Regions from separate parts of the Mixta sp. BE291 genome, predicted to be linked through region 2. Evidence: predicted binding sites of a transcription regulator. Region 2 holds the regulator's gene; each other region holds the start of a gene.

Region 1 (5,420 bases), on a different contig from region 2:
ATAGCCGACGCCGCCCAGCGACGAAGAGGCAAAAACGCCGGTCAGAATACAGCCGATAATGCCGCAAACGCCATGTACGCCAAATACGTCGCAGGGATCGTCAACGCGCAGCCATTTTTTCAGCACCGTAACGCCCCACAGGCCGCCCAGGCCGCCGATCAAGCCAATCATCAGCGCGCCGCCAGGGCCAACGTAGCCGCAGGCAGGCGTAATTGCCACCAGACCTGCGATAAAACCGGAGCTGGCGCCAAGCAACGAGGGCTTGCCACGCAGCGCCCATTCGCCGAAGGTCCATGACAGCACCGCACCCGCCGTCGCTACCACGGTATTCAGGAAGGCCAGCGCCGCAATTTCGTTTGCCGCCGCCGCAGAGCCTGCGTTAAAGCCAAACCAGCCCACGTAAAGGATGGCCGTGCCGGTAAACACCATCGGCAGATTGTGCGGTTTAAACGCTTCTTTGCCAAAGCCTGCGCGTTTCCCTACCAGATAAGCGCCCACCAGACCGGCAACGGCAGCGTTAATATGCACCACGGTTCCGCCAGCAAAATCCAGCGCGCCATCCTGCGCCAGGAAACCGCCCGCCCAGACCATGTGCGCAATAGGCAGGTAAGCCAGCGTCAGCCAGATTGCCACAAAGATCAGAACGGCGGAAAAGCGGATGCGCTCGGCGATGGAGCCAACAATCAGCCCAACGGTAATACAGGCAAAAGAAGCCTGGAACACCACATGAATATATTGATAGAAGGTGCCGCTCAGATCCGTCAGGCTGATGTTCTTCAGCATCAGCCAGTTCAGGCCGCCAAAGAAGTCGTTACCTTCGCTAAACGCCAGCGAATAGCCATACAGCACCCAGATCACGCAAACCATGGCGAAGGTAACGGACACCTGCGTCAGCAGGGAAAGCACGTTTTTAGCACGGATCAGGCCGCCGTAAAACAGCGCAATCCCAGGAATCGTCATAAACAGCACCAGCGCGGTGCAAATCATCATAAAGGCGTTATCCGCCTTATCCGCAACGGCAGGTGCCGCCATCGCCAGCGATGGTAACAGCGCCAGGCCAGCAAGGCCTTTGGTCATTAATTTATTCATTTTATTCCATCCCATCACAATACCCAGAATCCGGCTTACAGAGCGGCTTCGTCAGTTTCACCGGTGCGAATACGGATAACGCGCTGTAGCTCAGCAACAAAAATTTTACCGTCGCCAATTTTGCCGGTGTAGGCCGCCTTGCTGATAACATCAACCACTTCATCCAGTTGATCGTCAGCGATGGCGATATCGATTTTGACCTTCGGCAAAAAATTGACGCTATATTCAGCGCCACGATAGAGTTCGGCATGGCCTTTTTGTCGGCCAAATCCTTTTACCTCTGTGACGGTCAGGCCCTGGATGCCGATAGAAGAGAGCGCTTCGCGCACATCTTCCAGCTTGAATGGCTTGATGACTACGGTAACCAGCTTCATACGCTCCCCTTACTTGATCAGGTTGGTCAGGCATCTGACCTGACAGGAGTAAAGCAAAGGCTGTGCCAGCTATGTCGGAAAGTGAAAACAGCGTGGGGAAAGCGCGCGGTGAGGGTAAAAATGCCCGTTAAGCAGCCAGGCGCAGGTCTGGAGTAAGAAAAAACGCACCTTGATGGTGCGTTATAACCTGATGATGTGCACTGACAGGGAAGAGGCTGACAATCGCGCCTGAAAAAGGTGCAAAACGCGTCAGGTCCCTTCGGCAATGCCCGCAGTCAGTTCACTGCCCGCCTGCTGCAATTGATACATCTGCCAGTAACGTCCCTGCTGCGCCAGCAGCTGAAAGTGCGTGCCGCGCTCAACGGCCTGCCCGCGGTGCAGCACTAAAATCGTATCGGCTTCGGTAATGGTTGAGAGACGATGAGCAATCACCACCAGCGTGGTTTTCTTTCTCACTTCCTGCAGGGCGCGCTGAATCGCCTGCTCGGTGCCGGAATCGATATTGGCCGTCGCCTCATCCAGAATCAGGATTTGCGGCTCAGCCACCAGCACGCGCGCCAGCGCCAGCAGCTGCTTCTGCCCGACCGAGAGATTATTGCCCTGCTCATTCAGGCGCGTATGGATGCCGTCCGTCAGGCCGCGCGCCAGCGCCGCCAGCTGCACCGCTTCCAGCGCCGCCCATACCGCCTGCTCGCTGATATCCCGCCCCAGGGTAACATTGGCAAAAAAGCTGTCTGCCAGCACCACCGGATCCTGCTGCACCATCGCCACGCTCTGACGCAACGCCTGATGGCTGAAGGTTTCCAGCGGGCGTCCATCCAGACAGATACGCCCGTGCGTCACCGGGTAATAGCCCATTAGCAGACTGGCAAGCGTACTTTTGCCGCTGCCGGTATGGCCGACCAGCGCAACAAAGCTGCGTGAAGGAACCTGCAGTGAAATATCCTCCAGCACATTGCGCCCTTCGCGATAGGCAAAGCTAAGATGGTCGATATCGATGCGGCCGCTTTGTAACGGCTGAGCTTGCTGGCCGTAATGCTGACGCGGCGCATCCATTAATTCAAAAATGCGTTCGCCAGCGACGATCGCCTGCTGCAGCATCGATTGCTGCGTCGTTAACTCAATCAACGGTTCATTTAAGCGCCCCAGATAGCTGATGAAGGCGTACAGCACGCCGACCTCAAATACGCCCACCGAGGAGAAACTAAACAGCATCAACAGCCCGCATAAAATGGCGGCGGAAAACAGGCTTAGCAACGGACGCAGCAGAAAACCATCCAGCCGCAGAGTCTCCATACGCGCCAGATAGTGTGAGCGACTCGCCTCCCCTATCCGCTCGCCAAAACGCGCCTGCTGACGGAACTGCTGGATAACGCTCATGCCGTTAATGACTTCATTAAAGCCATTATTGATATCAGCCAGATAGCTGCGAACCCGCCGCACAATCGGCGTACTGTAACGCTGATAAATCAGCATCACCGTTATCACCAGCGGGAAAATCACCACGGCCACCAGCGCCATCTGCCAGTCCAGACTAAACATAGCGACCAGCATGGCGCCAATCAGCGCGGCGCTGCGCAATACGGTCGCCACTACCGTAACCCAGAGATCTTTGATCACTTCGGTATCGTTGGTGACGCGCGAAATAATCTGCCCTACCGGCTGCTGATCGAAGGCGCTGAGAGGCTGACGCAGAGCCGCATCCATAACATCGGAGCGCAGGCGCTGAACCACGCCCACCGCCGCCTGGTTAAACAGCAGCGCCTGCCAGTAATGCAGCAGCGCCGCCAGCGCCTGCAGCAGAATAAACGCGCTCGCCAGGCCAACCGCCAGGGCAATCGGCATATGGTGCTTAGCAATCAGATTATCGATAAAATAGCCAATCAGCACCGGGCCCAGCACTTCAGCCGCAGCCGCGGCCCACAGCATTAGCACCGCCATTGAGAGCGCTTTGCGCCAGGGTTTGCCATAGGAGAGCAACCTTTTCAGCGTTGGCCAAAGTTTTTTGTTATCAGCCATGCTGCTTCTCCTCGTTGCTGCCCGCTTCATCCTCATCTAATGCCGCTTCCAGCTGTTGATAGCGATACATATCGCTATACCAGCCCGCCTGCTGTAACAGCGCATTATGGTCGCCGCGCTGCGCCACTACCCCCTGCTGCATAACCAGTATTTCGCTGGCCTCAGTTAATGCTGACAGACGATGGGCGCTAATAATCACCGTACGTCCCTGGCCCCAGTGGCGTAGGTTATGCAAAATTTGATGCTCGGTGCGCCCGTCTACCGCCGAGAGCGCGTCATCCAGAATCAGAATCTCCGCATTCAGTAACAGCGCGCGGGCGATAGAGATACGCTGTTTCTGCCCGCCGGAGAGCATCACGCCACGTTCACCTACTTCGGTTTCATAGCCCTGCGGCAAACGCAGGATATCTTCATGCACGCTTGCCAGCTGCGCCGCACGCTCGATCTCATCGCGGCTGGCTCCGGGGCGGCCCAGCGCAATATTATTCGCGACGGTATCGGAGAACAGAAACGGTGTTTGGTTCACCACCGCCAGCCGTCCACGCCAGCTATCAATACGCAACTGCGTCAGCGGGATAGCGTGATAACGAATATCCCCCTGGGAAATATCGAAATGGCGCTGAATCAGGCTCAGCAGCGTACTTTTGCCAGCACCGGTTGGGCCGCACAGCCCCAACATCTGACCGGGCTTGAGATTAAAGTTAAGGTTTTTTAACGCCGGTTTTGCGTTGCCCGGATAGCTGAACTCACGGATCGCCACCTGTAGCACGCCCCGCCCTTCCGGCAGGACTTTAGTGCCATCCGTTACCGCTGGCGCTTCTGACAACAGCGAACGGATTCGGCTCCAGGCGGCGCTGCCGCGCTCAACAATGTTAAACATCCACGCCAGCGCCAGCATCGGCCAAATCATCAGGCCCAGATACATCACGAAACTGGTTAACTGGCCCAGCGTCATCTGCTGATGCCACACTAACCAGCTGCCGCCGCCGATCGCCAGCAGATTGGATAAACCAATCGCAATATAGATAGTGGGATCGAAACGGGCATCCACGCGCGCCACGCGTAAATTTTTCTCACCGGCATCGGCCGCTATCGTCGCAAACTGGCGCGACTGATGATCTTCCAGACCAAACGCTTTCACCATGCGGATACTGGTCAGGCTTTCCTGCGCCTGATCGTTAAGCGAGGAGAACGCCGCCTGCGCATGCTTGAACCGCTGATGCAGCTGCGTGCCATAGCGCTTAATCATCAGCGCCATAACGGGCATCGGCACCAGCGCCAGCAGCGTAAGCTGCCAGCTGATTTGCGTACTCATCACAATCAGCACCGCGCAGCCCATTACCAGCGAATCCACCAGCGTCAGCACCCCTTCACCGGCGGCAAACACCACGCGATCGACATCATTTGTCGCGCGCGCGATAAGATCGCCGGTGCGGTGACGCAAATAAAATTCCGGATGCTGTCGACTCAGCTGGCGATAAAAATCTTCCCGCAGCTCGACCGCCAGCTGATAAGAGGCACCGAACAGCAGCACGCGCCAGACGTAGCGCAGCAGATAAACCACCAACGCGGTCACCAGCATAATGCCGATCCACATCATGATGGAGCCCGCGCTCAGGCTATGCAGCGTTACGCCATCCACAATGATGCCAACGATTTTAGGCGGCAGCAGCTGCAAAACCGCAATCACGATTAACAGAGAAACCGCGCCAAGATAGCGCCGCCACTCACGAAGAAAATACCAACTTAACTGGCTAAACAATCGCACAAAAAATTGTCCTGCAGGGTTAAATGATCAGCCGGGTAAGGCTGCAGAAAAGATCAGGGTTCAACCGGTAATGCCGTGGTGTATTTTATCTCTTCCATGGCAAAACTGGAGGTCACGTCGATAAGGCCGCTAACGCCGTTGACCAAACGTTTATAGAGCGCATCATACTG
Region 2 (5,420 bases):
TGGTCGCCGATGGCGATCGGTTGATCGGTATTGTACATATGCATGACATGCTGCGCGCAGGCGTAGTATAAACCGGATGGAAACAAGAATGAGGCAAGAAACAGACGTTGTGGAAACCTGCTACGGCGCGGTAAGCCAGGATGTCATCACACGCGCTGGTGCGATCCGCCTGCTGATCTGTGATGTTGATGGCGTCATGTCCGATGGCCTGATCTATATGGGCAACAGCGGCGAAGAGCTAAAAGCGTTTAACGTGCGCGACGGTTATGGCATCCGCTGCCTGCTGACCTCCGATATCGAAGTAGCCATTATTACCGGCCGTCGGGCTAAGCTGCTGGAAGATCGCTGCCAGACGCTGGGCATTACACATCTTTACCAGGGACAGTCCGATAAGCTTTTGGCCTTCCGGGAACTTCTGGATAAACTGTCGTTAACGCCCGATCAGGTTGCCTATATTGGCGACGATTTAATTGACTGGCCGGTGATGGCGCAGGTCGGCTTAAGCGTTGCCGTCGTTGATGCCCATCCGCTGCTGTTAGCGCGCGCCCGCTATGTCACCCGCATCGCCGGTGGACGCGGCGCCGTACGCGAAATCTGCGATCTTATTTTGATCGCCCAGGATAAGTTTGATGATGCCAAAGGGCAATCGGTATGAGTAAAACCAGGCGTTGGATAACGCTATTATTGACGTTGATTGCCATTATCTTGATCGGCTGGAACCTTACCGGTAACGACGACGATCGCGGTCAGGTGGAAACAAACGGCCAGGAACCCACCTATACCAGCGCGAATTCCAGTACCGTGGTTTATAACCCCACCGGCAGCCTGAGCTATAAGCTGGTGTCGGATAAGGTGACCTACTTTTCCGCCGATGAGATCAGCTGGTTTGATAATCCGCTGATGACCACCTACGACGAAAATAAGATCCCGGCCTGGTCAGTACGCGCCGACAAGGCCAAACTGACAAAAGATCGCATGCTCTATCTCTATGGTCACGTTGAAGTGAACAGCCTGGCTAAAGATGCCCAGCTTGAGCGAATCAAGACCGATAATGCGCAGGTAAACCTGGTGACGCAGGATGTGATGTCCAACGACCAGGTCACTCTTTATGGCCGCAGCTTTAATTCCACTGGTATGAAGATGCGCGGTAATTTACGGACGAAAACGGCCGAGCTGATTGAAAAGGTCAAAACAAATTATGAAATCAATGAACAACCAAAGCCTTAAATTGTTGCTACTCGGCACGCTGCTGGCCGCCAGCATTCCGGCCTTTGCCTTAACCGGCGACTCGGAAAAGCCGGTTAACATCGACTCAGCCAATCAGGCGCTGGATATGCAGGGCAATGTCGCCACCTTTACCGGCAACGTAATCGTGACCCAGGGTTCGATTAAAATTACCGCCGATAAGGTGGTGGTCACGCGTCCCGGCGGCGACAGCCAAAAAACCATTGTGGATGCCTATGGCAACCCGGCTACCTTTTATCAGCTACAGGATGATGGCAAACCGGTAAAAGGCCATGCGGCAAAAATGCGTTATGAGCTGGCGAAAGATTTCGTTGAGCTTACCGGCAATGCCTATATCGAGCAGCTGGACAGCAATGTCAAAGGCGACCGCATCACTTATCTGGTTAAAGAGCAGAAAATGCAGGCCTTTAGCCAGGGCAATAACAAGCGTGTCACAACGGTGCTGGTGCCTTCGCAGTTGCAGGACAAACCCGCTTCCTCCCCCAGCCAACAGAAGAGCCGCTGATCCCTATGGCAACACTTATCGCTGAAAATCTGGCAAAAGCTTATAAAGGCCGTCGCGTCGTCGAAGATGTCAGTCTGCAGGTTAAATCAGGCGAAATCGTCGGCCTGCTCGGCCCGAACGGGGCGGGCAAAACTACCACGTTTTATATGGTGGTGGGGATTGTGCCGCGTGATGCGGGGCGTATCGTTATCGATGAAGAAGATATCAGTATTCTGCCGCTGCACGCCCGCGCCCGACGCGGCATTGGCTACCTGCCGCAGGAAGCCTCGATCTTTCGTCGTCTGAGCGTCTATGACAACCTGATGGCCGTGCTGCAGATCCGTGACGATCTCACCACCGAGCAGCGTGAAGATCGCGCCAAAGAGCTGATGGAAGAGTTCCATATTGAGCATCTGCGCAATAGTCTCGGCCAGGCGCTGTCGGGCGGCGAGCGCCGTCGTGTTGAAATCGCGCGTGCGCTGGCGGCGAATCCTAAATTTATCCTGCTGGATGAGCCCTTTGCCGGTGTTGACCCCATTTCCGTTATCGATATCAAAAAGATTATCGAGCATCTGCGCGACAGCGGGCTGGGCGTACTGATCACCGACCATAACGTGCGTGAAACGCTGGCGGTGTGCGAACGCGCCTACATCGTCAGTCAGGGGCGTTTAATCGCCCATGGGACGCCGGAAGCGATCCTCGCCGACGAACAAGTGAAACGTGTCTACTTGGGTGAAGAGTTCAGACTCTGATATGGTGTCAGTTATCACGGTGTTTTATCAGGAATCTTTATTCTGAATATGAAGCAAGGTTTGCAACTCAGGCTCAGTCAACAGCTGGCGATGACGCCGCAGCTACAGCAGGCGATTCGTTTGCTGCAGCTTTCTACGCTGGAACTGCAACAGGAGATACAGCTGGCGCTGGAGAGTAATCCGTTGCTTGAGCAGACCGATATCCATGAGGAAGTCGACACACGCGAGTATGCCGAGAGCGAAGCGCTCGATACGCGTGAGGCGCTTGAGCAGAAGGATATGCCGGAAGAGTTGCCGCTGGATGCCACCTGGGACGAAATCTATACCGCCGGGACGCCGTCAGGCACCGGCAATGATTATCGTGATGATGAGCTACCGGTTTATCAGGGCGAGACCACGCAAACCTTGCAGGATTACCTGATGTGGCAGGTGGAGCTGACGCCGTTTAGCGATACCGATCGCGCGATTGCCACCTCAATTGTCGATGCCATTGACGATACTGGCTATTTGACCGTGACGCTGGATGAGATCCGCGACAGCATCGGCGATGAGGATGTGGCGCTGGATGAGGTCGAAGCGGTGCTGAAGCGCGTTCAGCGTTTCGATCCGGTTGGCGTCGGCGCGCGTAACCTGCGTGACTGCCTGCTGGTGCAGCTTTCGCAATTCACGCGCGATACGCCTTTTCTTGCTGAGGCGCAGCTGATTGTCGATCACTATCTCGATCTGCTGGCGAACCATGACTTCCGCAGCCTGATGCGCGTGACGCGCCTGAAAGAAGAGGTGCTGAAAGCCGCGCTGGCGCTGATTCAGTCGCTGGATCCACGCCCTGGTCAGTCAGTTAACACCCGCGAGCCAGAATATGTCATTCCTGATGTGCTGGTGCGTAAAGCGGGCAACCGCTGGACGGTTGAGTTAAACGGCGACAGCGTGCCCCGCCTGCAAATCAATCAGCAATATGCCGCGCTGGGCAGCTCAGCGCGTAGCGACAGCGATAGTCAGTTTATCCGCACCAATTTGCAGGATGCGAAATGGCTGATTAAAAGTCTGGAAAGCCGCAACGATACGCTGTTAAAAGTCACGCGCTGCATTGTTGAGCAGCAGCAGGCTTTTTTTGAACAGGGCGAAGAATTTATGCGTCCGATGGTGCTGGCCGATATTGCGCAGGCCGTTGATATGCATGAATCCACCATTTCCCGCGTTACCACGCAAAAATATCTGCACAGCCCACGCGGCATTTTCGAACTGAAATACTTTTTCTCCAGCCATGTGAATACCGAAGGCGGCGGCGAAGCGTCGTCCACCGCCATTCGTGCGCTGGTGAAAAAGCTGATCTCGGCGGAAAACCCCGCCAAACCGCTAAGCGACAGTAAGCTGACCAGCATGTTGTCTGAACAAGGCATTATGGTGGCGCGCCGCACCGTCGCGAAGTACCGCGAGTCTTTATCCATCCCGCCATCAAACCAGCGCAAACAATTGGTTTGATCATCACTGAGAAGGAAGACGCTATGCAACTCAATATTACCGGGCAACACGTTGAAATCACGACCGCTTTACGTGATTTTGTGAACACCAAATTTGCCAAGCTGGCGCAATATTCCGACCGAATAACCCAGGTTCATATTGTGCTAAAGGTAGAAAGAGTGCAGCAAATAGCGGAGGCGACGGTGCATGTCAGCGGCGGCGAGCTGCACGCAACGTCGGAAGCTGATGATATGTACGCGGCGATTGATGGCTTAATTGATAAGTTGGCGCGCCAGCTAACCAAACATAAAGACAAGTTAAAACAACACTAATCTTCACACCGCTGAAGGAAAAACAGGTCGTTACGTTGCCGGATACGGTAACATGCGCAGACCGGGGGCGAGCTTTTTCGCCCCGTTTTTCCATTCACGCAGGCTGGCGAAGTTTTTGCTGCTTTTCTCGTTGCAAGACGCGTAAAGTAGCGCGATATGCCAGTAAATGTGAACACGCAAGTGAAACTATGATGAATAACGAACTCTCACTGGAACTCAGCTCTGTACTTAGTCTTGACTGTACCCGCAGCGGCGTGCATTGCCAGAGTAAAAAGCGGGCACTGGAAATCATCAGTGAACTGGCCGCCAAACAGCTCAACCTGCCCCATCAGACAGTTTTTGAAGCTATTCTGACGCGCGAACGCATGGGCAGTACCGGCATCGGTAACGGTATTGCTATCCCTCATGGCAAGCTGGAAGAGGATACGCTGCGTGCCGTTGGCGTGTTTATCCGCCTCGATCAACCTATTGCTTTTGACGCCATTGATAACCAGCCGGTGGATTTGCTGTTTGCCTTGCTGGTACCGGCGGATCAATGTAAAACACATCTACATACCCTTTCACTGGTAGCAAAACGACTGGCTGACAAAACCGTTTGCCGTCGTTTGCGGGCTGCGCAAAGCGATGAAGAGCTGTATGAAATCATCACGGCGCCGCCAGAAGAAAATCACTAATTAGTCAGCTTGCACTTTTGCCCGTGCCGGGTTGCCTGGTTATCACGGGTTGAATGGGGAGATAACTTAATGGTGCTGATGATCGTCAGCGGTCGTTCAGGCTCAGGGAAATCCGTCGCGTTACGCGCGCTGGAAGATATGGGTTTTTATTGTGTCGATAACCTGCCGGTCACGTTATTGCCGGAGCTGGCAAGCTCGCTGGTCGAACGCAATATTTCTGCGGCGGTCAGTATTGATGTCCGCAATATGCCGGAATCGCCAGACGTGCTGGAAAAAGCGTTAACCAGCCTGCCCAATAGCTTTTCACCTCAGCTGCTGTTTCTGGATGCCGATCGCAATACCTTGATCCGCCGCTACAGCGACACGCGTCGTCTGCATCCGCTCTCCAGTAAAAATCTTTCGCTGGAAAGCGCCATTGATGAAGAGAACGATCTGTTAGAGCCGTTACGCTCACGCGCCGATCTGATTGTTG
Region 3 (5,420 bases), on a different contig from region 2:
TACCGGTCAGGTTTTTTGCCAGCGTCATCGCCGCCAGCTGGGCTGGTTGCAGATAAGGCATCAGCTTGCCCTGAATCTCCGCGCAGTCGCCCAGCGCGAAAATATCGGGATGCGAAGTCGTCAGACGATCGTCAACCACGATGCCGCGACGGGTTTCGAGTCCGGCCTGCTGCGCGAGAACGATATTTGGGCGCAGGCCGATAGCGCATACTGCCGCGTCGCAGGTGATCTGCTGGCCGTTGCTCAGCGTCGCCACCAGCGTATCGTGATGGCGCGCCAGCGAAGCCAGCTCACAGTTGAAGCGCATCTCAACGCCTGATTTCAGCAGACGGTTTTGCAGGCGAGCGCTGATTTCCGGCGGCATCAGCGCAGAGAGCAGGCTGCCGCTGCGGTCCACCAGCGTGACCTGTTTCCCGGCGCGGTTAAGATCCATCGCCAGCTCGGTGCCGATCAGCCCGCCGCCAAGCAGCAATATGCGCTGTGCGCCCTGCAAATCTTCCTCACAACGGCGATATTCCTGCTGGCTGTTCAGGGTATACATCAGCTCATTACCGCTGATGGGCGGCACCAGCGCCTCGGCTCCGGTGGCCAGCACCAGCTTGCCATAAGAGAAGTCGCCCGCCGTGGTCTCAATGCGATGCGCGGCGGCGTCAATGCGCGTGACCCGCGTATGCGGATGCAACATGACGTTGTTTTTCTCTGCGTAGTCAGCGGCGGTGACGCGGGTCAAATCATCGGCCCGCTGTGCCAGAGAGAAAACGTGACTCAACTCTGGCTTATGATATTCGTCACAGCTGTCGGCGGCGATCAGGCGGATAGCCACCTCTTTGTTTTGCTGACGCAGGTTTTTAATCAGCTGTCGGGCGGCAAAGCCCGAACCGATAATAATAATTTCTGATGACATAGTATTAGCCCTCGTACGGGTCAAAAACGTCTTTACCCATGCCGCATTCCGGGCAGAGAAAATCGTCCGGTACGTCAGACCAGGCGGTACCCGGTGCCACATCCTGAGAATCTTCGCCGGTTGCCGGGTCATAGATCCACAGGCAAACGCTGCAAATCATCTTCTGACCTGCGTCGGCCGCGGTGCTGTTGCTGGCGCTTTCCGGTGCGGCGTTCACGGCGACATCCAGCGCGGCGGCAGGTTCAGCGGCTGCTTGCGGCTGTGCTTTTTCCGGCAGCGGAGAGAGCGCCCACTGGCGGGCAATAGCGCGGCCATGTTCGCGGCACAGTTCCAGCGCTTTGCCGTCCGGACGCCATTTTGTTTTCAGGCTCAGGGACATCTCAAAGCCCGCATCCTGTAAACGGGTAGAAAGACGATCCACCGCGCCGCCGCTCCAGCCGTGTGAGCCGAAGGCGCTGGCGCGTTTGTTACGGAAGCGCAGACCGGTTATCTCTTCTACCAGACCGGCGATTTTCGGCATCATCACATTGTTCATAGTGGAAGTGCCCACCAGCACGCCTTTTGAGCGGAAGACGTTGGTCAGCACTTCATTTTTATCGCTGCGTGCGACGTTAAAGATTTTCACCGCTACGCGTGGGTCAACTTCGTTAATGCCCTGAGCAATGGCATTCGCCATCATGCGGGTGTTGTTGGACATGGTGTCGTAGAAGATAGTGATGCGATCTTCCTGATAATCCGCCGCCCATTTCAGGTAAAGCTCAACGATCTGGGTTGGGTTGTCGCGCCATACCACGCCGTGCGAGGTGGCGATCATGCTGACCGGCAGATTAAAGCCCAGGATTTCAGTGATTTTTGGCGTAACCAGGCGGCTGAACGGCGTCAGGATGTTGGCATAGTAGCGCTGGCACTGCTCAAACAGTTCGGTCTGATCCACTTCGTCATTGAACAGATGTTCATCGCAATAGTGTTGACCGAAGGCGTCATTACTGAACAGCACCGCATCTTCCGTCATATAGGTCATCATGCTGTCCGGCCAGTGCAGCATCGGCGTTTCCACGAAAATCAGTTTCTTGCCGTTACCAATATCCAGCGAGTCGCCGGTTTTCACCACGTTGAAGTTCCATTCCGGGTGATGGTGATGACCGTTAATGGAGTCAATGGCGTTTTCGGTGCAGTAAATCGGCGTATTGGGGATATGCGACATCAGCTCGGTTAGCGCACCGGCGTGGTCTTCTTCCGCATGGTTAATAATGATGTAATCGAGCTTGTCCAGATCGATTTCCTGCATCAGGTTGGTGACAAACTCACGGCTGAATTTATGGTCAACGGTATCGATCAGTACGTTTTTCTCTTCTTTGATCAGATAGCTGTTATAGCTGCTGCCGCGCAGCGTTTTATATTCGGTGCCGTGAAAATCACGTACTTCCCAGTCACGTTGGCCTACCCAGGTAATGTTATTTTTAACGTGAATGCTCATTTTAGTTCCTCACCATGTTCATCATAAAAAAGTTTCCTTACTTATTGCATAGCGCGTGCCAACTTTTATTTAATTGATTTTTAAAGATTTTTATTTTAAGGGTTGTTGAAATGACAACAGCGGTTTATTGTGTTTTCGACAATGGCATTGTGGAAACGACAGCATGACTATCTCAGTTGAAGGCCTCGCCGCACTGGCGGTAGAGATCCAGAACGGACTTTCCCGCTCCGATCGCTTTAACCGGATGATCGGTAGCATTCACCATCTGCTGCGGTGCGATGCCACCGCGCTATTACGCTATGAGGCGCAGCATTTTCGCCCGCTGGCGACGGCCGGTTTGGCGCCGGATGTGATGGGACGGCGCTTTAAAATCGAGGCGCACCCGCGTCTGGAAGCCATCGCCCGCGCCGGTGACGTGGTGCGTTTTCCTGCCGACAGCGATTTACCCGATCCCTATGATGGCCTGATTCCCGAACGGCATGAGCTGCATGTTCACGCCTGCGTCGGGCTGCCGCTGTTTTCCGGGCAAGATCTGATCGGCGCGCTGACGCTGGACGGCATGAACGCCAGCCAGTTTGATGATTACAGCGATGAAGAGTTACGCGTAGTGGCGAGCCTGGTCGGCAGCGCGCTGAGCAATGCGCTGCTGTTGGAGCAGCTGGAGCAGCCGGGCAACGCCTTTACGCCTGGCAACCAGCGGCAAAGCGTCAGCGACGGCAACGAAATGATCGGCGAGTCGCTGCCAATGCAGCAGCTGAAAAAAGAGATTACCGTGGTCGCGCCAACCGATCTTAACGTGCTGATCAGCGGTGAAACCGGCGTCGGCAAGGAGCTGGTGGCGCAGGCGCTGCATCGCCAGTCGGCGCGCGCGGCCAGCCCGTTAATTTATCTGAACTGCGCAGCGCTGCCGGAAACGGTGGCGGAAAGCGAGCTGTTCGGGCACGTCAAAGGCGCCTTTACCGGCGCGGTACACGATCGTACCGGCAAATTTGAAATGGCCGATAACGGCACGCTGTTTCTGGATGAAATCGGTGAGTTGTCGCTAACTTTGCAGGCCAAGCTGTTGCGCGTATTGCAATATGGCGATTTGCAGCGCGTCGGTGAAGATCGCCATCTGAAAGTGGATGTACGCATCCTGGCCGCCACTAACCGCGATCTGCGTCAGGCGGTGGCGGAGGGCAGCTTCCGCGCCGATCTCTATCATCGCCTGAGCGTTTTCCCGCTGCAGGTGCCCGCGCTGCGCGAACGCGGCGAAGATATTATTTTGCTGGCCGGTTACTTCTGTGAAAAATGCCGGGTGAAATTTGGTCTGGAGCATATCGCGCTGAGCGCGGCGGCGCGCAGCATGCTCAGTAGCTACGGCTGGCCGGGCAATATCCGCGAGCTGGAGCATGCAATCTATCGCGCTACCATTGTTGCGCAGGCGGATGCCCGCAGCGGCGATATTCTGCTGATGCCACACCATTTTTCACTGGATAACGCGGCGGACGTTCCTGCCGAGGCATTGCCGCAGGCCGAGGCCCTGTCGCCGCAAAGCCTGCAGGACGCCACGCGCGATTTTCAGCGCCAGTATATTTTACAGGCGCTACAGGCCAGCGATAATAACTGGGCCGCCTGCGCCCGACGGCTGGAAATGGATGCGGGCAATTTGCATCGCCTGGCGCGGCGACTGGCGCTGAAGTAACGTTGTTACCCGTATCACATAAAGTAAAAAACATAAGACTTTAATCAGATCCCGCAATTGTTGCTGATTGCCTGGCTCCCTATAACTGAACGTCTGAGCCAGGGAAGGTGCTCCTTTTCAAACGAACAAGGCGGACCAAAATGCGAGCAACCTTATCGGTTAAAGAAAAAGTCAGTTACGGTCTGGGCGATATGGCGAGCCATATCGGCCTGGAAAACGTCATTATTTTCCTTACCTTCTATTATACCGACGTGGTCGGCTTACCGGCGGTGTTTGTCGGCACGCTGTTTCTGCTGGCGCGTGTTGCCGATGCGATCGTCGATCCGGCGATGGGCCTGATCGCCGATCGCACCCATACGCGCTGGGGGAAATTTCGCCCCTGGCTGCTCTGGCTGGCGGTGCCGTTTGGCATTAGCTGTCTGCTGATTTATGCCGTCCCGGCCTCGCTGACGCTGACCGGCAAAATGGTTTACGCCAGCGTCACCTACTGTCTGATGATGCTGCTCTATACCGCCATCAATATTCCCTACTGTTCGATGGGCGCAATCATCACCTCTGACGATTCACAGCGTGTCTCGCTGCAATCCTGGCGCTTTTTCCTCGCCACGCTGGGCGGCGCGATGTCCACGTTTTTAATGATTCCGCTGGCGGAATGGCTGGGCGGCGGCAACAAGCTGGACGGCTATTTCAGCGCGATGGCGGTGATGGCGAGCCTGGCGTCGATAATGTTCCTGCTGTGCTTTTTCAATACGCGTGAGCGCGTCAGCGTAAAAAGCACCCATGAAAATTTCCGCACCGATCTACGCGATCTGCTGCGCAACGATCAATGGCGTATTGTCGCACTGCTGGTGTTCTTTAATATCGCCTTCGGCGTGGTACGTCTTGGAGCGATGATGTATTACGTCACCTGGTATCTCAATGATGCCAGTTTGTTTATGTGGCTGCTGGCGGCGCATATTGTCGGTAAGAGCGTCGGCAGCGGGCTGGCGAAATGGATGACGCGACGCCACAGCAAGCTGACCGCCTTTACTTTCAGCGCCGTAGCCTGCGGTGTGTTAAGCATCGCGATATTTTTCCTGCCGCCAACGCTAACGCTGCTGGTCGGGATGACCTTTATCGTTTCCAGCTTCTATCAGGTTACCACCACGCTGATGTGGGTCATGATGTCCGACGTGGTGGACTACGGCGAATATCGGCAGGGTAAACGCATGGACGGCACTATTTTCTCTACGCTGCTGGCGGTGCTGAAAATGGGTATGGCGGTGAGCGGCGCGATTGTCGGCTGGACGTTGGGCCTGAGCGGCTACGTGGCACAGGCCCCGCAGCAGCAGCCTGCCGCCATTCTGGCCATTATC

What was found. Region 2 encodes sigma-54, which starts transcription at its own class of promoters, with help from an activator protein. Its sites were predicted from a motif close to GTTGGCACANNTTTCGCTNT; they were not measured.
Region 1: the regulator sigma-54 is predicted to act here: its motif matches at 1,514-1,533, upstream of glnK (P-II family nitrogen regulator).
Region 3: the regulator sigma-54 is predicted to act here: its motif matches at 2,425-2,444, upstream of norV (anaerobic nitric oxide reductase flavorubredoxin).

The regions. Positions count from the first base shown of each region.
Region 1 covers NZ_JAVDXN010000005.1:235,212-240,631, reverse strand. The annotation lists gene amtB (ammonium transporter AmtB) at 1-1,089, opposite strand, end outside; gene glnK (P-II family nitrogen regulator) at 1,125-1,463, opposite strand; gene J2X14_RS13640 (SmdB family multidrug efflux ABC transporter permease/ATP-binding protein) at 1,713-3,482, opposite strand; gene J2X14_RS13635 (SmdA family multidrug ABC transporter permease/ATP-binding protein) at 3,475-5,250, opposite strand; gene J2X14_RS13630 (Lrp/AsnC family transcriptional regulator) at 5,304-5,420, opposite strand, start outside.
Region 2 covers NZ_JAVDXN010000003.1:493,672-499,091, forward strand. The annotation lists gene kdsD (arabinose-5-phosphate isomerase KdsD) at 1-71, shown strand, start outside; gene kdsC (3-deoxy-manno-octulosonate-8-phosphatase KdsC) at 89-655, shown strand; gene lptC (LPS export ABC transporter periplasmic protein LptC) at 652-1,227, shown strand; gene lptA (lipopolysaccharide ABC transporter substrate-binding protein LptA) at 1,199-1,750, shown strand; gene lptB (LPS export ABC transporter ATP-binding protein) at 1,756-2,481, shown strand; gene rpoN (RNA polymerase factor sigma-54) at 2,530-3,963, shown strand; gene hpf (ribosome hibernation promoting factor) at 3,987-4,274, shown strand; gene ptsN (PTS IIA-like nitrogen regulatory protein PtsN) at 4,466-4,948, shown strand; gene rapZ (RNase adapter RapZ) at 5,018-5,420, shown strand, end outside.
Region 3 covers NZ_JAVDXN010000005.1:122,258-127,677, forward strand. The annotation lists gene norW (NADH:flavorubredoxin reductase NorW) at 1-904, opposite strand, end outside; gene norV (anaerobic nitric oxide reductase flavorubredoxin) at 909-2,381, opposite strand; gene norR (nitric oxide reductase transcriptional regulator NorR) at 2,545-4,065, shown strand; gene J2X14_RS13120 (glycoside-pentoside-hexuronide (GPH):cation symporter) at 4,206-5,420, shown strand, end outside.